DNA from 2 places in the Paenibacillus sp. CH40 genome. Region 1 is predicted to be linked to the other one. Evidence: predicted binding sites of a transcription regulator. Region 1 holds the regulator's gene; the other holds the start of a gene.
What was found. Region 1 encodes CtsR, which represses protease genes until heat stress. Its sites were predicted from a motif close to ATGGTCAATAAAGGTCAAACA; they were not measured.
Positions count from the first base shown of each region.

Region 2: a site for CtsR is predicted at 10,536-10,556, ahead of clpP (ATP-dependent Clp endopeptidase proteolytic subunit ClpP). Genes of this name have one in related genera too.

Region 1 covers NZ_JANAVQ010000015.1:46,155-61,984, reverse strand. The annotation lists gene NLX73_RS24455 (GNAT family N-acetyltransferase) at 8-1,195, shown strand; gene NLX73_RS24450 (CtsR family transcriptional regulator) at 1,737-2,201, shown strand; gene mcsA (protein-arginine kinase activator protein McsA) at 2,275-2,799, shown strand; gene mcsB (protein-arginine kinase McsB) at 2,828-3,892, shown strand; gene clpC (ATP-dependent protease ATP-binding subunit ClpC) at 3,937-6,381, shown strand; gene radA (DNA repair protein RadA) at 6,623-7,996, shown strand; gene disA (DNA integrity scanning diadenylate cyclase DisA) at 8,009-9,085, shown strand; gene pssA (CDP-diacylglycerol--serine O-phosphatidyltransferase) at 9,140-9,886, shown strand; gene NLX73_RS24415 (PIN/TRAM domain-containing protein) at 10,080-11,165, shown strand; gene ispD (2-C-methyl-D-erythritol 4-phosphate cytidylyltransferase) at 11,236-11,934, shown strand; gene ispF (2-C-methyl-D-erythritol 2,4-cyclodiphosphate synthase) at 11,931-12,407, shown strand; gene gltX (glutamate--tRNA ligase) at 12,447-13,907, shown strand; gene cysE (serine O-acetyltransferase) at 14,393-15,073, shown strand; gene cysS (cysteine--tRNA ligase) at 15,098-15,830, shown strand, end outside.
Region 2 covers NZ_JANAVQ010000009.1:172,996-188,825, reverse strand. The annotation lists gene NLX73_RS21755 (tetratricopeptide repeat protein) at 1-1,766, shown strand, start outside; gene trxB (thioredoxin-disulfide reductase) at 1,806-2,759, shown strand; gene NLX73_RS21745 (ROK family glucokinase) at 3,052-4,002, shown strand; gene rapZ (RNase adapter RapZ) at 4,069-4,968, shown strand; gene NLX73_RS21735 (gluconeogenesis factor YvcK family protein) at 4,981-5,967, shown strand; gene whiA (DNA-binding protein WhiA) at 5,973-6,917, shown strand; gene NLX73_RS21725 (HPr family phosphocarrier protein) at 7,054-7,323, shown strand; gene NLX73_RS21720 (SIMPL domain-containing protein) at 7,598-8,359, shown strand; gene NLX73_RS21715 (PdaC/SigV domain-containing protein) at 8,599-9,702, shown strand; gene clpP (ATP-dependent Clp endopeptidase proteolytic subunit ClpP) at 9,827-10,423, opposite strand; tRNA gene NLX73_RS21705 (tRNA-Arg) at 10,634-10,708, opposite strand; gene NLX73_RS21700 (sugar-binding transcriptional regulator) at 10,978-12,015, shown strand; gene gap (type I glyceraldehyde-3-phosphate dehydrogenase) at 12,109-13,119, shown strand; gene NLX73_RS21690 (phosphoglycerate kinase) at 13,240-14,421, shown strand; gene tpiA (triose-phosphate isomerase) at 14,480-15,232, shown strand; gene gpmI (2,3-bisphosphoglycerate-independent phosphoglycerate mutase) at 15,234-15,830, shown strand, end outside.

The sequences.
Region 1 (15,830 bases):
CGAAGTTATGGAGATCAGACAATTACAACGCAAGGAATTTGAAGCGGCTATTGAATTATCTCAGTATGCTTTTCAGTTTACAATGTCCCTGGAGGATCTGGAGAAAGCTAGGAAGAAGTTCAAACCAGAGCAAACATGGGGAATATTCGACGGACATGACTTGAATGCTAAACTGACTTTGTTACCGCTACAGGTATACATAAACGGTCAGGTTTTTGATATGGGAGGCATTGCTGGTGTGGCAACATGGCCAGAAAAGCGTCGCGGAGGCATGGTTTCACGTTTGTTGACGCATGCGCTTGAAGAGATGAAGTCTGCGGGACAAAGCCTTTCTTTACTGCATCCCTTCTCCTTTGCCTTCTATCGTAAATTTGGATGGGAAACGTATATTGAATACAAAAAGTATGTCATTCCCATTGAAAAATTCCCTGCAAAACTTAAAACAGAGGGTACAGTCAAACGCGATGTCAAAGATATTTTAGAAATGGACCAAGTGTATCAAGCGTATGCATCTCGTTATAATGGCACGCTGGTACGAGATAAGGAATGGTGGCAAGAGCGGATTTTAAATGAGAACTATCGAACTGCGGTATATTACTCAGAAACAGGCGATCCTCAGGGATATGCACTATACAAAATTGAAGATAAACAGTTGAATTGTGATGAGTTGGTTTATGAAAATGAGACGGCCCGTCAGGCTTTATGGACTTATTTTGCAAATCATGACTCCATGATAACCCATGGTAAATTTATTTACGTTCCAGCAAATGACAATCTGCCATTTTTACTTGATGATCCGCGAATTCAACAGGAGACCGTGCCTTATTTTATGGGCCGTATTGTGGATGCAGCTGCTTTTGTAGAAAAATACCCTTTTGAGCAGGTTGGAGAGGAAACACGTTTAACCTTAAATCTGACAGATCGATATGCACCATGGAATGAAGGAGTATGGAGATTAACAATTACTACGGAAGGGCAAGGACATCTGGAGAGAGTGGATACAAGCAATTCATCTGAAAACGCTATGGTAGCTGACTTGAAACTTGGGATTCAGTCATTGACGACTCTGATGCTTGGCTACCAGCAGGCTGATGATCTGTATAAGTGGGGGCGTATTGAAGGGGACAGTGAATCTGTGTCTGCACTTAAACGTGTAATACCAGTAAAACAAACGTTCTTATTGGATTTTTTCTGATAAAGGCCCATTTAGATCTTCTTATGCTTCGTTTTTCAGGGAATATAACTTGTGTGATTATTATAATTTTCAAAACTCTTTCTGTAATTGGGAAGAGTTTTTTTATGGTATTGTATAAAACATAATTAGATTGCGAAAAATGGTATTGACCCCTTGGCAAAAATGAATAATGTGCTATAATATGAATATAGTCAAAGAAAGTCAAAGTCAATCAAGCCTCGTGTGTTTCTGTATAAGTATTATGCTGATGGATTGGCCGTATAAAGTAATTTTGATAGCAAAGAAGCAAACGAGGATCGAAATGATTTGCGTATAGTTAGGAGCTGCCTTTTATGAAAATAAGAGAAGTGTATGACTAATCGCAAATAAAGGCCACACTAGAGACAAAACGGTACAATTCCAATGAGTGTAGAATAGGCAACAGCCTGAATACAGCTTAGATTCGTGACTTTACCGTTTGGTTAAGTTCAATATACGGCGGACTCTGTGGAGCGTGAAATGTACTTGAATACTTGCGTTTCCGTTAGTGGAGGATGATGAAATGCGCAATGTTTCCGATATTATTGAACAATATTTAAAGAGTATATTGCTGGAAAGTCCCCAAGGTTTAGTGGAGATTCAGCGCAATGATCTGGCTGACCGCTTTTCCTGCGTGCCGTCGCAAATTAATTATGTAATTAGCACCCGGTTTACGCTGGAAAAAGGCTATGTGGTGGAAAGTAAACGCGGTGGCGGGGGCTACATTCGTATTCAGCGAATTCAGCTGCCTGCACAGCATGCCATCCACACACATCTTCATCAGAGCATCGGGGAGGAAATAAGCCAATCGGCAGCAGAAGGACTGATTTATCAGTTAGAGGAGGCCCATTTTTTAAGCAAAAGGGAAGCTAATCTAATGAAGGCTGCTTTATCGAGGGATACATTATTACTGAAGCTTCCCTATCGTGATCAACTGCGAGCAAGATTGCTTAAGGCTATGCTGATCTCGTTGCTGGCTACCAAATAGTGTGTGAAAGAGACTAACGTTTGGATGTAGTGTAGGGAGTGGTATAAATCCTGACATTAAAGGAGGTGCTTTTATGCTGTGCCAAGAATGTAATATGCGGCCGGCAACTTTGCATTTCACCAAAATTGTGAATGGCGAAAAGACAGAGTTTCATATTTGTGAGACGTGTGCCAAGGAAAAAGGGGAGATGATCCCTGGAACACCTAACGGCTTTTCGATTCATAGCTTGTTGTCGGGGATGCTGGATTTTGACTCCAGTACAAAGAGCCAGTCTCCAGGCCACAGTGGTCCGCAAAACCTGCAATGTAAGGATTGTGGCATGACCTATGCACAGTTTAGTAAGCTGGGACGTTTCGGATGCCCGTCGTGCTATCAATACTTTGATAGTCGTCTGGACCCTCTGTTCAAGCGTGTGCATGGGAGTACGAATCATGTTGGTAAAGTTCCGGTTCGCACTGGAGGTCGCCTGAAGGTTAAACGGCAAATTGACGATTTGAAAAAAGAGATGCAACAGCATATTGTACAGGAAGAATTTGAATCAGCTGCTGAGCTTAGGGATCAAATCAGAGAGCTTGAAAAAGAAATGACTGAAGAGTAAAGTTTGTGAAGAGTAGGAGGGATGCGTAATGCCCAATATTCGGTTTACGGAGAAGCCGCTAAGTGACTGGATGCGTGGTGATGCTGCGGATTCGGAGATTGTCATTAGCAGCCGGGTGAGAATTGCGCGTAACTTGCAGCATCTGCCTTTTCCCATGCTTGCTACCAATCAGCAGTCGGAAGAAGCACTTCAACGCTTAACGGATATCCTTCAGTATGATGATTTAGGTGGTTTTGGTACTTTTCATACGTTGAAAATATCCGAGTTGGATGAGATCGACAAGCGGGTGCTGGTTGAGAAGCATTTGATTAGTCCTAATTTGGCGAACGAATCTCGTAACGGTGCTGTTTTAATTAGCGATGATGAATCGGTTAGTGTTATGATAAACGAAGAGGATCATCTGCGAATCCAGTGCTTATATCCGGGATGTCAGGTTAGGGAAGCTTGGGAACGCGCTATGATTATTGATGATGCATTTGAAGCGCATGTTGATTATGCATTTGATGATCGGAGAGGTTTTCTGACCAGTTGTCCGACGAATGTCGGCACAGGTATGAGAGCTTCGGTGATGATGCATTTGCCCGCATTAGTCATGACTCATCAAATCAATCGTATATTGTCTGCTGTTTCACAGGTAGGTCTTACGGTTCGCGGCATTTACGGTGAAGGCAGCGAAGCGGTCGGAAATTTGTTTCAGGTGTCTAATCAGATTACACTGGGACAAACCGAAGCGGAGATTATTGAGAATCTACATGGCGTGGTGCTACAAATTATTGAGCACGAGCGTTCTGCCAGAGAAAGGCTAATGAATGAATCTATGCTGCGAATTACAGATCGGGTGATGCGTTCATTCGGTATTTTGTCATATGCAGCAGTATTGGATTCCAAGGAGGCTGCACAGCGGCTGTCCGATGTGCGTCTTGGCGTAGATTTAGGAATTTTGGAGCGTCCTTCCACCGCAGCGATGAATGAGCTGAATGTGATGACACAACCCGGGTTCCTGCAAAAAAGCTTTGGGGATAAAATGAATACCGAAGAGCGCGATATGTACCGGGCGAAGCTGATCCGGCAAAAATTAGGCACAACCCTTTAATATATAGAATGATCTGAAATACACACTGTGGAGGTGCAGGATATATGATGTTTGGAAGATTTACGGAACGTGCACAGAAAGTGCTTGCTTTGGCTCAGGAAGAAGCTGTTCGATTGGGACACAACAACATTGGCACAGAGCACATTTTGCTAGGCCTCATTCGTGAAGGTGAAGGAATAGCAGCGAAAGCCTTAATCGGTTTAGGGCTGGGACTGGAAAAAATCCAGGATGAAGTGGAAACGCTGATTGGACGCGGTCAAGAGCAACCGACGAACATTGCCTATACTCCACGCGCCAAAAAAGTCATCGAACTGTCTATGGATGAAGCCCGCAAACTGGGCCATACCTATGTAGGTACAGAACATATTTTGCTTGGTCTTATTCGTGAAGGCGAAGGCGTAGCAGCACGTGTACTGAATAACCTGGGCATTAGTCTGAACAAAGCGCGTCAGCAAGTGCTTCAATTACTCGGTAGCAGCGAGGCTGTTTCCAGCCATCACGGTGCTCCAGCTAATGTCAGCACGCCAACTCTGGACAGTCTGGCACGCGATCTGACGGCATCTGCGAAGGAAAACAACCTGGACCCTGTTATTGGGCGTAGCAAGGAAATCGAACGCGTGATTCAGGTGCTCAGCCGCCGTACAAAGAACAATCCGGTTCTGATTGGTGAGCCTGGGGTAGGTAAAACGGCGATTGCCGAAGGATTGGCCCAAAAAATCATAGCGAATGAGATTCCCGAAACGTTGCGCGACAAGCGCGTAATGACACTGGATATGGGTTCTGTGGTAGCAGGCACCAAGTATCGTGGTGAATTCGAGGATCGTTTGAAAAAAATTATGGACGAGATTCGTCAAGCGGGTAATATCGTGTTGTTCATTGATGAGCTGCATACGCTGATTGGTGCTGGTGGAGCGGAAGGCGCAATTGATGCGTCCAACATCCTGAAACCTGCTCTGGCACGTGGCGAGCTACAATGCATCGGTGCGACCACGCTAGATGAATACCGCAAATATATTGAGAAAGATGCTGCTTTGGAGCGTCGTTTTCAACCAATTACAGTGGATCAACCTTCTCCAGAAGAGGCGATTCAAATCTTGTATGGTCTGCGTGACCGTTACGAAGCGCATCACCGTGTAAAGATCACAGATGAGGCTATTGAAGCAGCCGTAAAATTGTCAGATCGTTATATCACCGACCGCTTCCTGCCAGATAAGGCTATTGACCTTATTGATGAGGCGGGCTCCAAAGTAAGGCTGAATTCTTACACTGTACCGCCAAACCTGAAACAGCTGGAAAACCGTCTGGAAGATATCCGTAAGGAAAAGGATTCAGCGGTACAAAGTCAGGAGTTTGAAAAAGCGGCAGCGCTGCGTGATACAGAGCAAAAAATCCGTGAAGAGTTAGACGTGACGAAAAACCAATGGAAAGAACAACAGGGTCGTACAGATTCCGAAGTTACCCCAGAGGATATCGCTCAAGTCGTTGCAATCTGGACAGGTGTTCCAGTCAGCAAGCTGAAAGAGGAAGAAACACACCGCTTGTTGAATATGGAAGAGTTGTTGCATGAGCGGGTAATTGGACAGGATGAAGCAGTTAAGGCAGTAAGCCGGGCGATTCGCCGGGCACGTGCCGGACTGAAAGATCCGAAGCGTCCAATTGGTTCCTTTATTTTCCTCGGTCCAACTGGGGTTGGTAAAACAGAGTTGGCACGTGCTTTGGCTGAATCCATGTTTGGAGATGAAAATGCGGTTATCCGTATCGATATGTCCGAATATATGGAGAAACACTCCACGTCCCGTCTGGTAGGAGCGCCTCCAGGGTACGTTGGATATGAAGAAGGCGGTCAACTGACTGAGAAGGTACGTCGTAAGCCATACTCTGTTGTGTTGCTGGATGAAATTGAAAAAGCACACCCAGAAGTATTCAATATTCTTCTGCAAGTGCTGGAAGATGGTCGTCTGACAGATTCCAAAGGTCGTGTCGTTGATTTCCGTAATACACTCATCATCTTAACATCTAATGTTGGTGCACAGGCGATTAAACGTAACTCCACGCTTGGTTTTACAGCTGTAGTGGACGCTGGAGCGGATTACGATAATATGAAGGGCAAAGTGATGGATGAACTGAAGAAAAGCTTCCGTCCTGAGTTCTTGAACCGGATTGATGAAATTATCGTTTTCCATTCTCTCGAAGAAAAACATATTGCCGAAATTGTATCACTCATGTCTGAGGAGCTGCGTAAGCGCCTGAATGAGTATGAGGTGGACTTCGAGTTGACAGACAACGCTAAAAAATTCCTTGCCAAGGAAGGCTTTGATCCAGCGTATGGTGCGCGTCCATTGCGTCGTGCAATCCAGAAGCATATTGAAGATCGCCTGTCCGAGGAACTGTTGACTGGCAACATTACTAAAGGTGACTCACTCTTCATTGATGAGGAGAACGGTGCATTGACTGTAACCAAAAAGGATAATGTATCTGCCAAGTCCTAAAGCAGTTTACTAAATAAGATAGCAGAAAAGGGTGTCTCGCAAGCTGGAAAGCTATTGCGAAGACACCCTTTTTGTGTATAAAACACGGTGAAAAGGTTGGGTAAATGCTTTGGGAAAGTTTGTGATATTGCTTTACGTCCGCCAAGCTTCAATGGTAAACTTTTATTGTTACAGCTCTTTCTGGGCTGTATGAACATAAATTTGACATCATCGTCGTCAATAAGGAGCCAGGGAACAAAGTATGGCTAAAGTGAAAACAAAATTTTCCTGTACGGAATGTGGTTATGAATCGCCCAAATGGTACGGAAAATGTCCTGGATGCCAGGCATGGAATTCCATGGTCGAAGAAACGGAAAGCGTTGTAAAAACTCAAGGAATGGGGTCTTCCCTTCTTACTCATAGCACAAAAGACAAGCCACTCCCTATTATAGAGGTGGAGAGTGGTAAAGAAACACGAATCTTGACGGGAATTGGCGAATTGAATCGAGTACTCGGTGGAGGTGTGGTGCCGGGTTCACTCGTTTTGGTGGGCGGTGATCCGGGAATCGGTAAATCTACGCTCATGCTGCAAACATCTAATGAACTGGCTTTAACTGGTTTAAAGGTGCTGTACGTGTCTGGTGAGGAATCTGTCCGTCAAACGAAACTACGTGCAGATCGGCTCGGTGCCTTGTCCCCCAGCCTATACGTATTATGTGAGACGAATTTGGAGACGATTGAAGAAGCGGTGGACAGCTTGAAGCCGGAGTTTTTGGTCATCGACTCGATACAGACTGTATATTTGCCTGAGGTGACGAGTGCACCAGGTAGTGTGGCTCAGGTGCGGGAGTGTACTTCACGCTTTATGCGAATTGCCAAGGGGCTCGGTATTGCTACGGTATTGGTAGGACATGTGACCAAGGAAGGGGCCATTGCAGGTCCGCGTTTGTTGGAGCATATGGTTGATTGTGTACTTTATTTTGAAGGAGAGCGTCACCATACGTATCGGCTTTTGCGTGCAGTTAAAAATCGTTTCGGTTCTACAAATGAAATTGGTATTTTTGAAATGGCTGAAAGCGGTTTGCGTGAGGTGTCGAATCCTTCTGAACTTTTCCTGTCTGAACGACCACTGGGTGTGGCAGGTTCTACTGTTGTAGCCAGTATGGAAGGAACCCGACCTGTATTGGTTGAACTGCAAGCATTGATTGCAGCTACACATTTTCCCTCTCCACGCCGAATGGGCACAGGAGTCGACCATCATCGAATGGGATTAATCATAGCCGTGCTAGAAAAGCGGATGGGCATGTTTTTGCAAAACCAGGACGCTTATCTCAACGTAGCCGGAGGCGTGAAGTTGGATGAACCGGCGGTGGATTTGGCTATAGCTGTGAGTATTGCTTCCAGCTTTAGGGATGCTCCTACAAAGCCGTATGATGTGATTTTTGGCGAGGTGGGACTGACAGGTGAGGTGCGTGCGGTATCCCGAGCGGAACAGCGAGTACGAGAGGCGGAGAAACTAGGTTTCAAACGGGTGATCATGCCGGAGAAAAGCTTGAAGGGCTGGACACATCCGAAAGGGATACAAATTATAGGAGTAGGAACGGTGGCAGATGCACTGGCAGCCGCATTAGATTAGGGGGCATTGAGAATGAAAGAAGCGAGCCAACTGGATAAAATGAACGATTTGCTGCGGCTTGTGGCACCGGGAACTCCCTTTCGCGACGGGTTGGAAAACGTTTTGCGTGCCAAAACGGGTGCTCTTCTGGTCGTTGGCTATAGCCCAGAAGTTATGGAAGTCGTGGATGGCGGTTTCTCCATCAATTGTGATTTTTCACCGAACTATTTGTATGAATTGGCTAAAATGGACGGCGCAATCATATTGAGCGAGGATTTAAAACGAATTTTATATGCCAATACGCAACTGATTCCGGACTCCTCCATTTCTTCAATTGAGACGGGAATTCGGCACCGGACAGCAGAACGAGTTGCAAAGCAGACTGGCAAATTAGTTGTGTCTATTTCCCAACGGCGTAATATTATTACCTTGTATCAGGGGACATTACGGTATGCGCTCAAGGAAATCGGAGTTATTTTAACGAAAGCTAATCAGGCTATTCAGACGTTAGAAAAATATAGATCCGTGTTGGGGCAAGCCTCTACCAATTTGACAGCATCTGAATTTGAAGAGCTGGTTACCATGCCGGAGGTCGTTAATGTCATCCAGCGGATCGAAATGGTGCTGCGCATCAAAATGGAAATCAAACGATTTATTAACGAGCTCGGAAATGAGGGCCGTCTAATTAGTATGCAGATGGAAGAGCTTGTCAGCAACATTGAGGAAGAAGCTTGGTTGCTGTATAAGGATTATGCCAAAGACGATAGCGACGAGAAGATTCGTGAAATTATATTGGGACTCAAACGTTCTACGGACGATGAATTGTTGGATGTGAATCATATTGTACGTTTACTAGGCTACCCTTCTTCAGCTGCGACATCAGAGGAGTATATTGCTGCACGTGGCTATCGGGTACTGAACAAGATACCGCGTTTGCCGAATGTGATTATTCATAATCTGGTGGAGCGGTTTGGACGTTTTCCACATGTCATCACAGCAACGATAGAAGAACTGGATGAAGTGGATGGTATTGGAGAGGTTCGTGCGCGTACGATTAAAGAAGGTCTTAAACGTTTGCAGGAACAAGTTTTCATTGACAGGCAAATGTAAATGTAATACAGTGAAAGGATTATAATGGAACAATTCATACATTGAGGTGAAGAGATGATTACCAAATCAATTCCGAACATGTGTACCTTAGGTAACTTGTTTCTCGGAATGATCGCCATTTTATTGGCTGTAGACGGAAAATACAGTCTTGCCGCTATTATGGTTATTGTCGCCATGTTGTTGGACGGACTGGATGGTAGGATGGCCCGGGTCCTGAATGCCCAAAGCGAATTCGGTAAAGAACTGGACTCCTTATCAGATATGATATCTTTTGGTGTTGCTCCCGCAGTTATTATGTACATGGTTGCTTTTCATGATGCGAATTCGGCTCTCGCTTGGACGGTTACTGCCATTTTCCCGATGTGCGGAGCGTTGCGTTTGGCTCGATTTAACGTACGTCCTGGTGTACCAGGTTATTTTACGGGTTTGCCAATTCCGGCAGCAGGTGGCGTATTAGCCACTTTGTCCTTATTCCATAACGATATTTCATTGTTATACATGTCGATTGCCATGTTGCTGGTTTCTTATTTGATGGTCAGCTCCATGAGATATCCGAATTTTAAAAAGGTCGGCCTTCCGAAAAAAGCGATCTGGGTTGCTCCATGGGTCGTAATTGCAGCGGTGGTGTTGGCTGTTAAATTCCCTGACCAGCTGTCGAAGCTGATTTTTGTACCGCTGGTGCTGTATGCATTGTATGGTATGAAGCTGAACATTCGTAAGCTGTCACGCAGACGTGGACGTGATCGGGAGCGTTCCAGTCAGGAAGAACAGGACGATCAATATCGTCATTCACAGCGCTAGTATCAAGCAAGAACAAGAATAAGCATTTATTTCCTTGAATCATTTTAGGGAGATAAATGCTTTTTTTTATGCATAAAAAGTGAAAACACAGGGTTAGTTATGTGGAAAATGGATCATACTGGTAAGAGAAATGCTATGTATCCAATAAGCAGCAGACTATATGCAAAGAAAATAAAGGAGGTATAGAGACTCAATGTGGAGAAAGGCTATTTTAACTTTTACAGGATTGTGCGGAGCATGGTTTGGCTATACGTTATACCAGCGGGTAGGAGGCATTGTATCGTGGATGCCACAATGGTTGAGTGATGGGTCTTTACCGGGAATGATTGTTTGGATGATGGCGGGAGCAGTGCTATTTATGGCTGGGTGTTCATTCGCAGGGGCATCCGTGGCAAATCGATTGCAGCAGGGCATTGAAGGCTTGGTACGAATTCCGATGAACGAGATGATGGCAGGTGTGATTGGTTTAGCGGTTGGATTGACGCTTTCCTTAGCAGTTTATCCGCTTTTTTCATGGTTGGGGGCCCCGGGTCAACTTATCCAGACCGCTGTTACCGTGATATGCGGATATGTAGGATTGATGGTTGGACTAGAAAAGCGGGACGAGCTGTCTTCCTTTTGGAGTTCTGGTTTTTTTGGTCGGGGAACGGGTGTAGAAGAACGCAAGCTGGAGGAGCATAAAATATTGGACACCAGCGTCATTATAGATGGACGTATTGCAGATATTTGCAAGACAGGTTTTATTGAAGGAACGATTGTGATTCCTGAATTTGTGCTGGAGGAGCTTCAGCATATTGCAGATTCATCAGATTTACTTAAGCGTAATCGTGGACGCCGGGGTCTGGATATTTTGAATAAAATCCAAAAAGAGCTGGATGTGAATGTGCTCATTTACGAAGGTGATTTTGAGGAAATTTCAGAGGTCGACAGTAAGCTGGTCAAGCTGGCAAAGGTGTTGCAGGGTAAAGTTGTAACTAATGATTTTAACCTGAATAAAGTATGCGAACTGCAAGGTGTATCGGTGCTGAATATTAACGATTTGGCGAATGCAGTGAAGCCTGTCGTATTGCCCGGCGAGGAAATTATGGTGCAGATTATTAAAGACGGCAAGGAGCATGGGCAGGGTGTAGCCTATCTGGATGATGGCACGATGATTGTTGTAGAAGGCGGACGTGACTATATTGGCTCTCTGATGGAGGTACTGGTCACGAGTGTACTTCAGACCTCTGCCGGCCGTATGATCTTTGCTAAACCAAAATTATTGGAAAAAGCTCAATAAACGCGGTATGATGAAGTAGATGTGTTATCATACGGATCGTCCAAGTGCGATCAGGGCAGGAGTTATTTGAATGAACAATCGGGTAGGAGTTGTCATTGTGGCAGCAGGGCGCGGCTCCCGTATGGGGACGCAGGAGAGCAAGCAATTTCTGCTTTTGCGGGACAAGCCCATCTTCATACATACACTTGAAATATTCGCAGCTATGCCCGAAGTGGATGAAATGGTGATGGTGACTGGGACAGGAGATGTGGAACGCTGCCGAGATTGGATTCATCAATACAAAATCGGTAAAAATGTACGGGTGGTGGCTGGTGGCAATGAACGCCAGCATTCGGTTTATCGCGGTCTGCGCCACTTACAAGCGGATTGGGTGATGGTGCATGATGGTGTGCGTCCACTCATTCAACCTGAGCTTGTACGTTCATGCCTTGAGGCAGCCCAGCGTACTGGTGCTTCTGTAGCGGCAGTACCTGTAAAGGATACGGTCAAGCAAGTGAACGGGGATGGTATCATTACAGCAACGCCGGATCGCCGAAGTCTGTGGAGTATTCAAACGCCACAGACTTTTCGTCTTTCCGATCTGCTGCGAGCCTATGAGGAGGCGGAGCAGTCGGGATTCTTGGGAACAGATGATTCTATGCTGATAGAGCGGCTAGGAATTCCGGTTACTGTCGTTCAAGGCAGCTACAAGAACATCAAAATTACTACGCCTGAGGATTTGGATATGGCGGCGTTATGGGTAAAAACAGAGGGAGAGGATATAAATTGATCAGAGTGGGACAAGGATTTGACGTCCACCAGCTGGTGGAAGGAAGGCCATGCATCATCGGAGGTGTGAATATTCCGTATGAAAAAGGTTTGTTGGGCCATTCCGATGCAGACGTGCTGCTGCATGCCATTAGTGATGCTATCCTAGGCGCGCTTGGCTTGGGCGACATCGGGAAGCATTTTCCGGATAATGACCCAGAATTTAAGGATGCCGACAGTCTTAAGCTACTGGAGCATGTGTGGGGGCTAGCTAAAGAGCGAGGATATCGCTTGGGGAATATTGATTCTACGATTATCGCACAAAAGCCCAAAATGGCATCGTATATTCCGCAGATGAATGAAGTCATCGCACGGGCGCTGGAAGCAGAGGAGCTATCCCAGGTGAACGTCAAGGCGACCACGACAGAGCAACTCGGGTTTCCCGGACGGGGTGAAGGAATCGCGGCTCAATCGGTTGTCTGTCTTATCAAGTAAATGCTATCATCTTGAGTAATTCAATTTGGAGGAGATTATATGAGCACGGAAGTTCGTGTACGCTATGCACCAAGCCCTACAGGGCATCTGCACATTGGAAATGCTAGAACGGCATTATTTAATTATTTGTTTGCTCGCAATCAAGGTGGAAAATTTATTATTCGTATTGAAGACACAGATGTGAAGCGCAATATTGAGGGCGGAGAAGAAAGCCAACTTAAATATTTGAAATGGTTGGGTATGGACTGGGATGAGAGCGTAGACGTGGGAGGCGAGTTTGGACCTTATCGTCAGACGGAACGCTTGGACATATATAAAACGTACTGGCAGGATTTGCTGGATCGTGGTTTGGCTTATCGCTGTTACTGCACTGAAGAAGAGCTGGAGCGCGAGCGTGAAGAACAGACGGAACGTGGGGAGACACCACGCTATTCTGGAAAACATCGTGATCTAACAGAAGAACAGTGCCAGGCATTCGAAGCAGAGGGCCGTGTACCAAGTATTCGTTTTCGCGTACCGGAAGATCGTGAATATACGTTTGATGATATCGTTAAAGGTCAAATTACGTTTAATTCCAAGGAAAGCGGCGATTTTGTTATCGTCAAAAAGGATGGTATTCCGACATATAACTTCGCTGTAGCGGTTGACGATTATTTGATGAAAATATCGCATGTACTACGGGGCGAAGACCATGTTTCCAATACACCGCGGCAGTTGATGATCTTTGAAGCTCTCGGCTGGGAACCGCCACGCTTCGGTCATATGACGCTGATTGTAGGCGAGGATCACAAAAAGCTCAGTAAGCGTAACGAATCCATTATTCAGTTCATGGAGCAGTATGACAAGTTGGGCTATTTGCCAGAAGCTATATTCAACTTCATTGCACTACTGGGCTGGTCCCCGGAAGGCGAAGAAGAGATCTATGATCGGGAACAACTGATTTCGATTTTCGATCCTAATCGTTTGTCCAAAAGTCCAGCTGTGTTTGATACCAATAAGCTTGCTTACCTGAACAATCACTATATTAAAAAGGCTGATCCTGAGCGAATTGCCAGCATGGCGATTCCCCATCTCCAGACAGCGGGGTTGTTGCCGACTGAACTGTCTGCGGAACAACTGGATTGGGCTAAGGCCCTTGTTCGTTTATACCAGGAACAGATGACTTCTGCATCCGATATTGTAGCGTTGTCTGAGTTGTTTTTCCGTTCACATCTGGAACTGGATGCTGAAGCAGCAGCTGTATTGGCCGAAGAGCAGGTTCCTGAGGTACTTAGAGCTTTTGCAGGTAAAGTTGAAACGAGTGAGGAATTTACAGCTCCACAAATGGCTAAGCTGATCAAGGAAGTTCAAAAGGAAACGGGTTTTAAGGGAAAACAACTATTCATGCCGATTCGTGTGGCTCTTACAGGCCAAACGCATGGACGAGATCTGAATGAAACCATCTTTTTGCTCGGACGTGACAAGGTACTGGATCGTCTCAAGGCACAAATTAAAGGCTGATATTTCTTGTCAATTTGTTGTCTTTTCGCTATAATGACTCCATTGATACGGATTGATATTTACGTGTAAAGGCTGCGAACAGGAGAAGTACACTGCATATGGGCATCTGCCAGAGAGGACGGTCGAGGGGAAACCCCAGGCTGAGAGCCGTCCAGATCCCTGCGGAGGAAATGCGCCTGGGAGCCGTGCGCCCGAACTTACATTAGCGTCAAATGCTGATGTGACAAGGGCGTGCCGAGTCGTTCCCGTTACAGGACGCCAAAGACGGGCTGTCTGCTTTTTATGCAGCAGATATGTTCGAAGCAGAGTGGGACCACGTTCATGCGTCTCTGCAGCTTAGGCTGCGGAGACGCTTTTTCTTTTTTATCAGACTCAGACTCGTTATAGATTGAAAAATGTCGAAGAGTGCTGGTGGATGCGAAAATTGGCGGAACGTGAAGTGTTGTGATGATGCGGCAAGGATATGAAGGGAATAGGAGGGCGACATGTTCAGACATTTCAAATCCGACATTCAGACTGTTTTGGATAATGATCCGGCCGCCCGGAGTAAGCTGGAGGTCATTTTTACGTATTCCGGCGTTCATGCCCTTTGGGCACATCGAATCGCACATTGGTTTTATTTGCGAAACTGGTGTACTCTAGCCCGTGTTATATCCCAGGTATCAAGGTTTATGACAGGCATTGAAATTCATCCTGGCGCTCGTATCGGAGATCGGCTGTTCATTGATCATGGCATGGGAGTTGTCATCGGTGAAACCTGTGAGATTGGCGACGATGTCATATTGTATCAGGGGGTCACACTCGGCGGGACTGGGAAAGAGAAAGGGAAGCGCCATCCGACCATTGGGAATAATGTTGTTATCGGCTCCGGTGCGAAGATATTAGGTTCTTTCACGATTGGGGCACAATCCAACATTGGCTCTAACTCGGTTGTGCTCAAAGAAGTTCCACCAAACAGTACGGTGGTGGGCATCCCGGGGCGAGTTGTCAGACAGGATGGTAGGCGTCCAGACCGACTTAGTCATCAATTGCCTGATCCGGTTGTGGACTCTATGCGAGAACTTCAACGGGAAATAGAACGTTTGCGTGCAGAAATGTCTGATTTGAAGGATGGGGCATCTGCTCAGAAACATCAGGTGACCCAAGAGAATAAATTAGAAAAATGATTTTCATGAGGGAGGAACATAACAATGCCGCTTCAAATTTATAATACAATGACGAGGAGTCGGGAGCCTTTTGTGCCACTGGAGCCTGGAAAGGTTAAAATGTATGTATGCGGACCTACCGTGTATGATTACATTCATATTGGCAATGCACGACCTGTAATTGTATTTGACGTGGTGCGCAGCTACCTGGAGTACTTGGGCTATGATGTAAACTATGTGGTGAATTTTACGGATGTCGATGATAAATTAATCCGCAAAGCTCGGGAACTTGATATGGAGGTTTCGGCAGTTGCTGAGAAATTTATTGCTGCCTACCATGAGGATCTGGCAGGATTGAATGTTCCTGCTGCCAGTATGAACCCTCGTGTAACAGAGAGCATGGACCTGATTATTGATTTTATTAAGGAATTGGTAGACAAGGACTATGCCTATGAGAATGATGGCGATGTGTTCTATCGAACCAAAAAGTTCAAAGATTACGGACAACTGTCAGGTCAAAATCTGGAAGAGCTTCAGTTCGGTATTCGCATCAATGTGGATGAACGCAAGGAAAATGCTGAGGACTTTGTACTCTGGAAGGCAGCGAAACCGGGCGAAATTTATTGGTCGAGCCCTTGGGGAGATGGACGACCAGGCTGGCATATCGAATGCTCTGCTATGGCTCGCCATTATTTGGGGGATACATTGGATATTCATGGGGGCGGACAGGATCTGCAATTTCCGCATCATGAATGTGAATGCGCACAATCCGAAGTGA
Region 2 (15,830 bases), on a different contig from region 1:
AAGGGAAACATCTGCGAGTATCGGAACCTAGCCCTAAAATTATTGCTTTGCGTTTCGACGCATCTTTCTTTTTTGAGAAAGCTGTGCGCTCGCTTGATCGCAATCATTATGACAAGGCATTGAAATATTTTCGCAAAGCCGTTGAATATGAACCGGATAATCCGGTGAATCATTGCAATATGGCGGGTATATTATCAGAGATGGGGGATTATGCAGGTTCGAATGAGATCCTGTCCTCTGTTCTGAGTGACGTAGACTCGTCGATGACAGAGTGTTATTTCTATATGGCGAATAATTACGCTAATATGGAGCAGTTTGAAGAAGCGGAGAAAGCATTGGTCACGTACCTGGAGGAGGACGAAGAAGGCCAGTTTCTTGATGAAGCGGAGGAAATGATGGAGCTGCTCTATTATGAGCTGGACCGTCCAACGAAGCTGAACCGCATTAAGGCCCGGCAGGGAGTAGTAGAGCATGATCAGGCTCGTGTCCTGCTGGAGGAGGGGAAATTTGCTCAGGCAGCCCAGTTGCTCAAGCAAATTTCAGAGGAACAACCGGATATGTTCGCTGCGCGGAATAATCTGGCGCTGGCGTATTACTACATGGGATTGTTCCAAAATGCTAAGGCTACCATTATTCAAGTGCTGGAAGATGAGCCGGGTAATTTACACGCATTGTGCAACTTGGCGATCTTTTATCAGCACGAGGGCGGCGGCCCGGAATTGGATCGTCTGGTGCAGACTTTGGCGGTTACTATACCGTTTCAGGAGGAGCAGGTATTCAAGCTGGCGACCACTATGGGGATTCTCGGACGCCATGAGGAGGCCTACAGACATTTCCGCAGGTTGCTTCATGGCGATGGAGAGAATAATGCGGATGCTTCTTTGTACCATTACACGGCGGTAGCTGCTAGCAATACCGGAAGATATGCGGAAGCTCGGCGGTTGTGGAGTCATTTGCAAAAACAGGATGCTTCCTCGGAAGTTCCGCGGTTTTTCCTGTCCCGACTGGAGGAACTCCAGCAGGAGGGTACACCGCTGCAAGTGCTCAGCTATCATTATCATCTCCCGTTTGAGGAGCAATTCCGCATGTGGGAGAAGTTTGGTGCTGACCAGGTGCCTGACAGTATGAAGAAGGACCCGCTAATCCGGTCATCCTTCTTCTGGGCCTTGCGCCACGGGGATCGGGCGACTCAGCTTCAGGTCATTCAGGCGTTAAGCTTGATCGGTGATGATGAGGTGCGTCAGGCACTGGAGTCCTTCGTAGAAGACCCGGACCAGGAGGATGAGCTTAAACGCCGTGCCTTGCAAGTATTGCAAGAGCTGGCGGAGCAGGGTGGGCAGAAAATGTACCCGGAAACGGGACATTCTGATCAGTTGGAGGTTGAGAACGATCCGCATACAATTGAAGGTGATGTATCTGCTTCCCCGGTCGATCCACAATGGCAGGCAGTGCTGGATAAGGTACTGACCGTCATGAGCAAGCCATCAGATCCGGCCATGCAGCACGATTTGAGATCGCTTTGGCTGGAGTATTTGGATCGGCTTGCCCCGGAAGTTCCGATGGTTCAGCATACTGAGGGATGGGCAGCGGCGCTGGAATATTTGACAGCTAAAATGCATCATCATTCAGTCACCTATCAGGAAGTAGCCGATCGTTATGGTATTTCCGTATCGACCGTAAGCCGCTATGCACGCCAGATTGACAGCGTGTGTGGTATCAAACAGAAGCTGAAGCAACCGCTCTCCACGTTTAAAAAGCAGGTCTGAGACCTGCTCCAAACATCACTTAAAGGAGGCAACAAACGTATGTATAAATCCATAATTATTGGTACAGGTCCTGCAGGCTACACAGCCGCTATTTATTTGGCACGTGCTAACATGAATCCGCTGATCATTGAAGGGATGCAGCCCGGTGGGCAGCTTACTACAACGACCGAAATTGAAAATTTCCCGGGTTTTGAGCAAGGTATCCTCGGGCCTGAACTGATGGATAATATGCGCAAGCAGGCTGAACGTTTTGGCGCTGAATTTACTTCCGGTTGGGTTGAGGAAGTGGATTTCAGCAAACGTCCTTTTAAAGTGAAGGTAGAGGGTAAAGGCATCATTGAGGCGGAGTCGGTCATTATTGCTACAGGTGCGTCCGCCAAATATCTAGGCATTCCGGGCGAGCAAGACAATGTAGGTCGCGGAGTCAGCACGTGCGCAACTTGCGATGGCTTCTTTTTCCGCGGGAAAAAGATTGTCGTGGTTGGCGGTGGCGATTCAGCCATGGAGGAAGCGAGCTTCTTGACCCGTTTTGCTTCCAGTGTAACCTTGGTCCATCGTCGCGATGAGTTGCGGGCGTCCAAAATTATGCAAGATCGCGCGCGTGAGAACGAAAAAGTACATTGGGCATTAAACCGGACTCCTCTGGAAGTTGTGACGGGAGAAGCTGGTTTAAAGGGTTTGAAGGTACACAATAATGAGACCAATCAGGATGAGCTGATTGAGGTAGATGGCGTATTCGTAGCCATCGGGCATACACCGAACACAGGTTTCCTGAACGGACAAATCCATACCGATGAACACGGCTATATTGTGGTGAAGCCAGGCACAACAGAAACGAATATCCCCGGAGTTTTTGCCTGTGGGGATGTACAGGATAACCGTTACCGGCAAGCTATTACGGCTGCGGGAACGGGCTGTATGGCGGCTATGGACTGCGAGAAGTATCTCGAAGGCAGTGCTGTTCACGACTGGAGCGAAACACTGGATCAATAAAAGAGTGACTATAGTACACAAAAAGGCTAGCAGGAGAGCGAAGGAAGCCTCTGTTATGCCGTATCTTTTGTTCAGGAAGAGAAAGCCTGCTGCGTTTGCACAGGCTTTCTCCTTTTTATGGGTGCATGAGGTTAAAAGTTCCGCTAATCGTACACTTTTCAACAAGGAAGTGTCCTTGACCGTAACGGGGGCTTCAATTATAGTTGGAACGTAGGAATACTATTATGAAGTAGGAATTGTAATCGTATATTTCATACCAGGTTTTTAAGTAAACACAAAGGTGGCTTGGAACATGTCTGAAAGTATCTATGTAGGTGTCGATTTGGGCGGTACCGCGATTAAAGTCGGCATTTGTAATGAAAACGGACAGCTTTTGCACACATATGAGGGACCAACCGAAACCGATAAAGGTGTAGACGTTGTCATCGGTAATATCGAAAAATATGTGCGGCATATTGTTGAGCAATCTCCTTATGAGTGGGATCAACTAAAGGGTGTCGGTGCAGGCGTTGCAGGTTTTACGAATGTTCGTGATGGTATTATTGTCCTCGCTCCTAATATTGGCTTTCGTGACGTACCGATCCGTGCGCTCCTAGAGAACCGGATTGGCAAGCCTGTGAAAATAGACAACGATGCGAATGTTGCTGCGCTGGGTGAGGCTTGGGCTGGTGCAGGCAAAGGCATAGAAAACTGCGTATGCTATACCCTGGGAACAGGAGTAGGTGGCGGTATTATTATAAACGGTAAAATATACCAAGGTTCTTCGGGCATGGCCGGAGAAATTGGCCATATCAGTGTCGTACCTGATCTGGAGGCTATTCAGTGTGGATGCGGCAAAATGGGTTGCTTGGAAACTGTATCTTCCGCAACAGGCATCATTCGTATGGCCAAGGACGCTGTGGAACGTGGCGACCGGACCTCTCTGGCGCTGGAAGATCAAATTGCTGCCAAGGAAGTATTTGATGCTGCTAAAGCTGGAGATGAAGTCGCGCTGCGTATTGTGAACCGGGCTGCCTTTTATTTGGGGAAATCCATGGCAGCGGTTGCCGCTGTGCTTAATCCAGAGTTGTTTATTATAGGCGGCGGTGTTTCTAAAGCAGGCGACTTTTTATTTGAAGAGATGCGTCGCGTATACGCCAAGCTGGCACCTGAACCGCTTCAAAAGGGTGTATATATCGTACCAGCGGTGCTAGGCAATGACGCAGGTATCGTAGGGGCTGCAGGGTTGCTGCTACGCTCCTGATTCACAGGTTATTGATAATACGGGTACTGGTATAGAGCGAAGAAGCAAAAGGAGAGGGAAGTCCATATGACAGACAACCTAAAAAATGCTGCGCCGTGGGCAACGCTCATTATTATTACGGGGATGTCAGGCGCAGGGAAGACCATTGCGGTTCAGAGCCTGGAAGACTTGGGCTTCTTCTGCGTTGATAATTTGCCCCCTGTACTGATTCCCAAATTTGCCGAGTTGATTGAGCAGTCGAACGGTAAAATAGGCAAGGTGGCACTCGTAATTGATTTACGCGGACGAGAATTTTTCACTGCCTTGTCGGAATCTTTGAATTATATTAAAGATCATTTTACGATTCATTGTGAAATTTTATTCTTAAATGCGAATGATGGCGTTCTCGTACAGCGGTATAAGGAAAGCCGTAGACGTCATCCGTTGGCTCCAGACGGCATGCCTTTGGATGGGATTCGGTTGGAGCGCAAGATGTTGGAAGAACTAAAAAGTTCAGCTACACAGGTTATTGATACAAGTGTGATGAAGCCTGCAACATTAAAGGCGAGGATTATTTCACGATTTTCTCATTTGGAGAGCAGTATGCTTTCCGTGAACATTACTTCTTTTGGCTTCAAGTATGGTATTCCCATTGATGCCGATCTTATATTCGATGTGCGCTTCCTGCCTAATCCCCACTACGTGGACCAACTACGTCCCCACACGGGACAGGATAGCGATGTATATGATTATGTCATGAAATGGCCCGAGACTCAGGCATTCTTGACCAAGTTGCTGGATATGTTACACTTTTTGATTCCGCAATATCGCAAAGAAGGCAAAAGCCAGGTCATTATCGGCATTGGCTGTACTGGCGGTAAGCATCGTTCTGTTGCAATATCGGAGTATTTAGGAAAAATGCTGGGTGCCAGCGAGACAGAATCTGTTTCTGTTTCGCATCGGGATGCTGATCGGGACCGGCATTAATGAGGTGAAATCATGAAAGAGACCGGATCACAACGGGAGCGCCCACGTATTGTTGTTATGGGCGGCGGAACCGGCTTGTCCGTCATGCTGCGGGGCTTAAAGCAAAAGCCGCTAGATATTACGGCTATTGTTACAGTCGCTGACGATGGCGGAAGTTCCGGGATTTTGCGCAGTGAGCTGCAGATGCCCCCTCCAGGGGATATTCGCAATGTGCTGACTGCCTTGGCTGACGTGGAACCAGTGATGTCAGATATGCTGAAATACCGTTTCGGTGCGGGATCAGGATTGTCAGGCCATAGCCTGGGTAATCTGATTTTAGCAGCGATGACCGATATATCGGGAGATTTCGTAACGGCGGTGCGTGAGCTTAGCCGTGTATTTGCTGTCCGGGGACGTGTGCTACCGGCAGCCGAGGAAGGCGTTGTGTTAAGCGCTGAGATGGAGGATGGCACGGTGATTACCGGGGAGTCCAAGATCCCGGAAGCGGGCGGACGCATCAAACGCGTCTTTCTTGAACCGACTCACGTGGAGCCGTTGCCTGAGGCTGTAGAGGCCATTAATGAAGCCGATGCGATTTTGATTGGCCCCGGCAGTCTATATACCAGCATATTACCGAATTTGCTTGTACCTAAACTCGCTGAAGCTGTAGTAAAATCAGACGCTATCAAAATATTTGTCTGTAACGTTATGACCCAGCCTGGCGAAACCGATGGTTATACGGTAGGAGATCACCTGCAAGCTATTTTTGAGCATGTAGGGCATCATCTCTTCGACTATGTCATTGTAAATAACGGAGAAATTCCACCCCAAGTACAGGAAATGTATGCGGAGCAGGGAGCCAAGCCAGTTCAAGTAGACATGGGCGAGCTGACCGACCGGGGATATAAAGTGGTGGCAGATACATTAGTTCTGTTCCGCACGTATTTACGGCATGATGCCGACAAATTGAGCCAGCATATTTACCAATTGGTACAAAACTGGATATTAAGAAGGAGGTGAGTCCCTTGTCCTTTGCGGCACAAACGAAAAAAGAGCTTACGATGATTGAAAGCCAGTCCTGCTGTGAGAAAGCGGAACTATCTGCACTTATACGTATGCTCGGATCCGTACAACTGTCGAATAAAAGGGTGATATTGGACGTGTCCACAGAAAATGCCGCGATTGCAAGGCGGATTTACTCCTTGATCAAGAAGCATTTTCAACTTCATATCGAACTGCTTGTACGGAAAAAAATGCGCTTGAAAAAAAATAATGTGTACATTGTCCGTATTCCCAATGGTGTGCAGCAACTGCTAAAGGATCTTTATATCGTCACAGAAGGTTTCTTATTCACTGACGGGATTAATCGGGATATCGTTCGGAAAAACTGTTGTAAGAGGGCTTATTTGCGGGGCGCCTTTATGGCAGGTGGCTCTGTCAACAATCCTGAAGGATCGTCTTACCACCTTGAAATTTCTTCGATGTATGAGGAGCATTGTCAGGCACTCGTTGATCTTGCGAATGAATTTCATCTAAATGCTCGCTGTATTGAGCGAAAAAAAGGTTTTATTCTCTACATCAAGGAAGGCGAGAAGATCATTGAGCTGCTCAGCATCATTGGGGCGCATCAAGCCTTGTTCAAATTTGAAGATGTACGCATTATGCGCGATATGCGCAATTCCGTAAATCGCATTGTCAATTGTGAAACGGCTAATTTGAACAAGACGATCGGAGCTGCTGTCCGGCAAATTGAGAATATTAAGTTGCTGGAGAGGGAAGTTGGTTTGGAGACCTTGCCGGATAAACTGCGTGAAGTGGCAGAAATTCGGCTCGCTCATCCCGATTTGAATTTGAAAGAAGTAGGGGAAATGCTCAAAGGGGTCGTGAGTAAATCGGGTGTAAATCATCGGCTTCGCAAAATTGATGAGATGGCTGACAAAATTAGGGGCGAAAATGGCCTGATTCCGTAAAAAGAGTGTCCATGGGGCTTTTAGCCCCGGTTTTTTTAGTTTTTTTTCTAGTGTCTGTCCCGGGTTAATGTTATAATGTGATAAATAAAATGGAGTAAGTAGTGTCCAGATTTATTTGATGAGGGGGTAAGCTGACATGTCAAAACATCCGGTAGTCGTACGCTTGAAAACAGGACTGCACGCCAGACCTGCTGCGTTGTTCGTACAGGAAGCGAATAAATATTCATCTGAGATTTTTGTGGAAAAAGAAGACAAAAAAGTTAATGCCAAGAGTATCATGGGTATTATGAGTCTTGCCATCAGTACAGGTACTGAAATCAATATTAGTGCTGAAGGTGCGGACGCCGAACAGGCTGTAAACGCTTTAGTAAGTCTGGTTAGTAAGGTAGAGCTGGAAAATCAATAAACAAAGATTTGCTTTGTAATATGGTGTATGCTCTTAGTGAAAAGCCCCCTTTGGGGCTTTTTTTTGTATCCAGAAAAAAGTCTTCGAACGCTCCTCCGTTAACTGTTCTATGTGTGGATTTGTTGAATATAGAGACCGTATTAAGTTCAAGTTATAAATAATTAAAATTTCCATGGTCATGCTCTGTTTCGGAAATATGTATGCTTGGCTGCAACCTTTTTCCGTCATTTCCGTCTGGAAGGTACAAACATTTACAAGAAAGAGGTTGAATTCAATGAGACTTTGGACAAAAACAGTAGCCACGGCAGTTCTCGCAGGAGCATTAATGGCAGGGGGAGTAGCAGGAGGATTATGGACAGGGGCAGATCGTGCCTATGCTGCGTCAACAGCTTCGACGGTAAACGGTGTAATTAATGTGACTGGAAGCGGGGAAGTATTGGCGAAGCCCAATATTGCTTATCTCTCTATCGGTGTACAATCAGAAGGGAATACGGCAGCCGCTGCTCAAAAAGCCAATGCTACAAAATTGAACAAGGTTACACAACTGCTGAAAGAAAAGTGGAGCATCAGCGCAGATGACATTCAGACCAGCCAGTTTTATGTACAGCCTAACTACACCTATAACGAAAAAGAAGGGCAAAAGCTCAAAGGGTACACTGCCAACCATACACTTTCCGTCAAATACCGCGATTTGGATAAAATCGGTCAGTTATTGGATGAGGCGACCAAGTCCGGAGCCAATAACGTGGATAATGTACGTTTTTCCGTGGAAGATCCTTCGACTTATGAAGAGGAAGCCATTACTAAGGCATTGGGAAGCGCACAATCTAAAGCGAGTGCTGTAGCTAAAGCAGCCAAACGCGGGTTAGGTGTCCTTGTGAGTGTGACGGTAGATGGCGGAGAAGCACAGGTCTTTACACAACGTGAAAATGCCATGTCAAAATCGCTCTTGGACGTAGCAGGTGGCGGGACAGAGATCCAATCAGGACAAGTAACAGTGAAAGTTCAGGTGTCGGCTCAGTACGAAATGAACTAATACAGATCATCAAACGAAGCCACAAGCGGCCTGCATCATGCGTAGGCTGGCTTGCTGGCTCTTTTTGTATATCGAAACCTTTTTGTAATGAGTCTGTCATAGCTAAGGGTTATTAGGTGTACATATTGAAATCGGAGAGTGTACAGATTGTAAACTACATACAATAGGGTATAGATATAATAAGAAAAGTAATTATCACACATACACAATACAGATCAATAACAGGAGGAATACTTAATATGAGTAAGCATGCGAAAAAATGGGGTTCAGCACTGCTAGCAGCAGGGATTTTAGCAGGAGTCGCAGCTGTTCCCGTTTCCTATATCCAGGCAGCATCGACCAAACAAGCGACAACACAGCAACCAGGAATCACCATCCAATGGAATGGTAAAACGTTGCCCGCTAAAGGTGTTCAAGTGAACGGGAGTACAATGATTCCGGTGGCCGCACTGCGTGACAGCCTGGGAATTCCAGTAAGCTATGATGCGAAAACAGCGACATATACCGTAGGTAGCGGGTACAATAAACTTTACATTATGGCTTCTTCCTCGGATGCCTACGTCAACGTCAATGGAATCAATACACGTAGCATGGATGCCAAACAGATCGCTGGGAAGCTATACATTCCTATGAGTCTGCTGAAAGACTATCTAGGCATAGATGCTCAATGGAATGCTGCTCAGAAAACAGTAACGCTGAGTAAAAGCCAGCTAAATCCGATCACCATTGCGTCTCAAACACTTCCAGCATCGAGTAATGCGAAGGTGTCCTACAAGATTAAGTACCCGCAAATCAGCGGCAGCCAGCTGAATCCTGAGGCTCAACAGGCCATTAACAATGTGCTTAAAAAGCATGCAGAGGGTATATTGGCAGCAGGCAAAAAGATGATGGCTGAGGGAGAGGCTACAACAGAAAGACCGTATGAGTTCGGAAATGATTTTGCGATTGCCTATAACAAAAATGGTATTCTGAGTGTAATTATGCAGGATTACTCGTATACGGGTGGCGCACATGGCATGACGGCACGTAAAGGATATACGTTCTCGCTCGCTGATGGTAAACTGCTGCAATTGTCTGACGTTTTGAAGGCAAATCCGAACTACAAAAAGTTCCTCAATGCTGATTTGAAGAAAAAAATCGATGCGCTTCAGGCTGGCGAAGGATTCGGCAAATTTAAAGAGCTGGCGGCAGATCAGAATTTTTATGTGACGAGCAGTGGAGTAACAATCGTGTTTGATTTGTATGATTATGCGCCATACGCGTATGGAATTCCAGAGTTCACCTACTCGTTCGGTCAACTGCTGCCACAAGGCGGAAAGCCTTTTGCGGGACAGAGTGAATAGTACAAATAAACAATTCCAATTGTATATAACCTAAAAAAACAATAAAGCAAAAAAGCTGCCTACCGGATAAAACATCCGGGGCAGCTTTTTCATTTACCAGCTATCGAGAGGCAAATTTCTTCTCTTATACACCTTCTGGAGAGGAGCTAGTTAGCACTTTATCAATAATACCGTATTCCTTGGCATCATCAGCGGACATGAAGTAGTCACGGTCTGTGTCTTTTTCAATGCGCTCCAGTGGTTGGCCTGTGCGATCTGCGAGAATGCGGTTCAATTTGTCACGCATTTTCAGAATGCGGCGTGCCCGGATTTCAATATCCGTTGCCTGGCCTTGTGCACCACCCAGTGGTTGGTGAATCATAATTTCACTGTTTGGCAAAGCGAAACGTTTACCTTTGGCGCCTGCATTTAGCAAGAACGCGCCCATGGAAGCCGCCATACCTACGCAAATCGTAGATACGTCAGGTTTGATGTATTGCATCGTATCGAAAATGGCCATACCAGCTGTAATGGAACCGCCAGGACTGTTAATATACAAGTGAATATCTTTTTCAGGATCTTCGGCAGCCAAAAACAGCATTTGCGCAATAATAGAGTTGGCTACAACGTCATTGACGTCCGAGCCTAACAAAATAATGCGATCCTTCAACAGTCTGGAATAAATGTCATAGGCGCGTTCGCCGCGGTTACTTTGTTCTACTACCATAGGAACATAGCTCACGTCAAAAAACCTCCCTTAAATATCGTTAGTGGATTTGGTGGACATGCCGATTACACGTCCCTTATTTATAAACTGTTACCGTATTAACCACATGATAAACAATTTCAAACAAAAAGTCAAAGAAAGTCAAACTAATGATTAAAAAAAAGAGCCCTCAGCGCTCTTATCGGTTAAAACATTATATAGAAGCATTTATGAGTTCATTTAAAATGGCGCGCCCGCGAGGAATCGAACCTCGATCTCAGGCTCCGGAGGCCTACGTCATATCCGTTGGACCACGGGCGCATAGTTCAATCAATGCAAACAACTAACTAATTAAACAGCTAATTGGAAACAAAGATGATTATATGATATACAGCAGTGAATTGCAAGCTTTTATTAAATGCGCATATTCAGGCAAATGGTTGAGAAATATAGGTTCAGATAGACTTGCATGTGGAGCAAATATTGGTTAAGATATACGTGGGACTTAAAAAGTTATCCCGGGACGTTTTAAGACCAGTTAGAGATAGAGCATTAGAGACAGAACTTAGAAGTGTGCGGGAGTGGAAAGCATGCGAAAGATATTAGAAATACAGAAGCAGCTTCTGCCCGACCTCATGGATGTTTTGAAAAAAAGGTACACGATCCTGCATCAGATTATGCTGTCCGATGTTGTTGGACGCAGAACACTGGCAGCTTCACTGAACATGACTGAGCGCGTGTTGCGCGCCGAAACCGATCTTCTTAAAGCTCAAGGGCTAATTGAGATTGAGAGTGTAGGCATGAAGGTGAGCAAAGCAGGACTGGATCTGCTGGAACAGCTGGAGCCGATTGCGAACAACTTGTTCGGCCTGTCCCAATTGGAGGACCAGATTCGTCAAGCCTATGGTTTGAGGAAGGTGGTTGTCGTTCCAGGGGATTCGGATGCTTCTCCGTTAACAAAGCAGGAGCTGGGGCGCGCTGGAGCAAAAGCGTTGCTGAGTGTTATGGACGACGAGGATGTGGTCGCTGTAACAGGTGGCACGACGATTGCCGACGTGGCGGAACAACTGGCACTACCTTCTAATGGCCCACTTAAGGGTGGGTGGTTTGTACCAGCACGCGGGGGGTTGGGAGAAAGCATGGAAATGCAGGCCAACACAATTGCTTCCACAATGGCTCGCAAGGTAGGCGCTCAATACCGTCTGCTCCATGTACCGGATTTGCTCAGCAATCATGCTTACAACTCCTTGCTTGAAGATACGAACATTCAGGATATATTGAACCTGATTCGCGAGAGTCGTATCATCATTCACGGGATAGGCAACGCCATAGCGATGGCACATAGACGTAAACTTGATCCCGAAACCTTTGCTCAGATCAGCAGTGAGGGGGCCGTTGCCGAATCGTTTGGTTATTACTTTAACGAAGATGGCGTCGTTGTTCACAGAATGCTGACGCTTGGACTTCGATTAGAGGACATCAGGCGTACCGATACGGTTCTAGGTGTAGCTGGAGGCAAGAGCAAGGCGGCCGCTATTCATGCGGTACTGCGTTTCGGACAAGAAGACATTCTAGTCACCGACGAAGGCGCTGCTGCCGAGATTGTAAGTCATTATTTAAATGGTTAAGATGGATTTATGAATGGTGTTGTCTTGACGGGCTTTCGGGTCTGTCTTGAATATATAAAACTAAACTAAACGAACTTTGGGAGGAACTCACTCATGACAGTTAAAGTTGGTATTAACGGTTTCGGACGTATTGGACGCCTTGCTTTCCGCCGGATTCAAAACGTGGAAGGTATTGAAGTAGTAGCAATCAATGACTTGACAGATTCCAAAATGTTGGCACATTTGTTGAAATATGATACAACACAAGGTACTTTCCAAGGAGAAGTAGAAGTACATGACGGCTTCTTCAAAGTAAACGGTAAAGAAGTTAAAGTTTTGGCTAACCGCAACCCTGAAGAACTGCCTTGGGGAGACCTGGGTGTAGACATCGTTCTGGAATGCACAGGTTTCTTCACAACTAAAGAAGCTGCTGAGAAACATTTGAAAGGCGGCGCTAAAAAAGTTGTTATTTCCGCTCCAGCTACTGGCGACATGAAAACTGTCGTTTATAACGTAAACCATGAAATTCTGGACGGTACTGAAACTGTAATCTCCGGTGCTTCTTGCACAACAAACTGCTTGGCTCCTATGGCTAAAACACTGCAAGACAAATTCGGTATCATCGAAGGTTTGATGACTACAATTCACGCTTACACTGGCGACCAAAACACTTTGGATGCTCCACATGCTAAAGGTGACTTCCGTCGTGCTCGCGCAGCAGCTGAAAACATCATTCCTAACACAACTGGTGCTGCAAAAGCTATCGGTCTGGTAATTCCTGAACTGAAAGGTAAACTGGATGGCGCGGCTCAACGTGTTCCAGTAGCAACTGGTTCCCTGACTGAGTTGGTAACAGTTCTGGAGAAAAACGTAACTGCTGAAGAAATCAACGCAGCAATGAAAGAAGCTTCTGATGCTGATACTTTTGGATACACTGAAGATCAAATCGTTTCTTCCGACATCAAAGGTATCACTTACGGTTCTTTGTTTGATGCAACTCAAACTAAAGTTCTGACTGTTGGCGACAAACAACTGGTGAAAACTGTAGCTTGGTATGACAACGAAATGTCCTACACTGCACAATTGATCCGCACGTTGGAATACTTCGCAAAACTGGCTAAATAAGAACAGTCTTATTGAGCAATAACATAGAGCGGAAACAGGTTATTGTTTCCGCTCTTTATATATCAAATGTGCCTTAAATTCCTGTTTCGTAAAATTATAAGGGTGCGGAGGAATATGGAGATGAACAAAAAGAGCGTACGTGATATAGAACTGAATGGAAAACGGGTGTTTGTTCGTGTAGATTTTAACGTTCCGGTTGAGGACGGTAAAATTACGGATGACAAGCGTATTCGTGAAACCTTGCCAACCATTAACTACTTGATTGAAAAAGGTGCAAAAGTTATTTTGGCGAGTCACTTTGGACGTCCAAAAGGTCAGGTTGTTGAATCCATGCGTCTGACTCCTGTTGGCGTACGTTTGTCTGAGCTGCTGAAAAAGCCAGTAGTTAAAGTGGACGAATCGGTAGGCGAAGCTGTTAAAGCGAAAGTGGCTGAACTGCAAAACGGCGACGTGCTGTTGCTTGAAAATGTACGTTTTTATGCAGGAGAAGAAAAGAATGATCCTGAATTGGCGAAGCAATTTGCTGAACTGGCCGACGTTTTCGTGAATGATGCATTTGGTGCAGCACACCGTGCTCATGCTTCCACTGAAGGTATCGCTCATATTCTTCCGGCTGTTTCTGGCTTGCTGATGGAAAGAGAATTATCTGTCATTGGTAAAGCTTTGTCGAATCCAGACCGTCCTTTTACAGCCATTATCGGCGGTTCCAAAGTAAAAGACAAAATCGACGTGATCGACAACCTGCTGAACATTGCAGATAACGTAATCATTGGTGGCGGTTTGACTTATACATTCTTCAAAGCTCAAGGTCATGAAGTGGGTCAATCTTTGCTGGATGAATCCAAACTGGACGTAGCTCTTGGATTTATTGAAAAAGCGAAGAAACTCGGCAAAAACTTCTATCTTCCGGTTGATATTGTTGTATCTGACGATTTCAGCGCTACGGCGAACACGGACATTGTGGATATCGACGGCATTCCTGCAGATTGGGAAGGCGTGGACATCGGACCGAAAACACGTAAAATCTATGCAGATGTGATCAAAAACTCCAAACTGGTTGTATGGAACGGACCAATGGGCGTATTTGAAATCGAGCCTTTCGCTGGTGGTACTCGTGAAGTAGCGGAAGCTTGCGCAACAACTGAAGCATACACCATCATTGGTGGCGGTGATTCTGCGGCTGCGGCTGAAAAATTCCACTTGGCTGACAAAATGGATCATATCTCTACTGGCGGCGGCGCATCACTTGAATTTATGGAAGGCAAAGCACTTCCGGGTGTTGTCGCACTGAACGATAAATAATAAACGCACTATGAGTGAATAAAGCTTTAGGGCACCTAATAGTTAGGAGTTGAAACCATTGAGAACACCGATTATCGCGGGTAACTGGAAGATGTTTAAAACCGTACCAGAAGCTAAAACTTTCATCGAAGAGATCAAAGGCAAAGCAGAGGTTGCAGGAGTGGAAAGCGTGATTTGCGCACCATTTACGAATCTTCCTGCTCTGGTTGAAGCAGTAAAAGGCACGTCTATTAAAATTGGCGCACAAAACCTGCACTTTGCAGAAGATGGTGCATTTACAGGTGAAATTAGCGGTGGAATGCTGAAAGATCTGGGCGTAGATTACGTTGTGATCGGACACTCCGAGCGTCGTGAATATTTTAATGAAACAGACGAAACGGTGAACAAAAAGGTTCATGCGGCATTCCGTCATGGCCTGACTCCAATCGTGTGTGTAGGCGAAAAGCTGGAAGACCGTGAAGCTGGACAAACCAAAGAGGTTGTAAAAGTGCAAACTGTAGCAGCTTTTGCTGGTTTGGCTAAGGATCAGGCTGCACAAGTAGTTGTTGCTTATGAGCCGATCTGGGCCATCGGAACAGGCAAATCCTCCACTTCGCAAGATGCGAATGAAGTGATTTCCTATATCCGCAGTCTGATTAAAGAGCTGTATGATGAAAATACAGCAAATGCTGTACGTATTCAGTATGGTGGCAGTGTAAAACCTGAAAATGTTACTGAGTACCTGGGTCAAAGCGATATCGACGGCGCGCTCGTGGGCGGTGCCAGTCTTCAACCGGCGTCGTACATCGCGCTTGTTGAGGGGGCGAAGTAAGATGACAGCACCAAAACCGGTAGCTTTAATTATTATGGACGGGTTCGGATTGCGTGACACCGTAGAAGGTAATGCGGTTGCGCAGGCCAACAAACCGAATTACGACCGGTATTTACAACAGTATTCTCATACAACGCTGACGGCTTCTGGCGAAGCAGTGGGTCTGCCTGAAGGACAAATGGGTAACTCCGAAGTAGGTCACTTGAACATCGGCGCAGGCCGAATTGTATATCAAGACTTGACTCGTATTTCGAAGTCCATCCGTGAAGGTGAATTCTACGACAATGAAACACTGGTTAAAGCAGTGCAACATGCCAAGAAGAACAACACGAAACTTCACCTGTACGGACTTCTGTCCGACGGCGGCGTGCATAGCCATATCAGCCATCTGTTCGCTATGCTGGACTTGGCGAAAAAAGAAGGCTTAACAGAAGTGTACATTCATGCTTTCATGGATGGACGCGACGTTATGCCTGACAGCGGCGTAGGCTTCATGCAGCAGCTGATCGCTAAAATTCAAGAAGTGGGCGTAGGTAAAATTGCGACTGTACAAGGACGCTATTATGCTATGGACCGCGACAAACGTTGGGAACGTGTA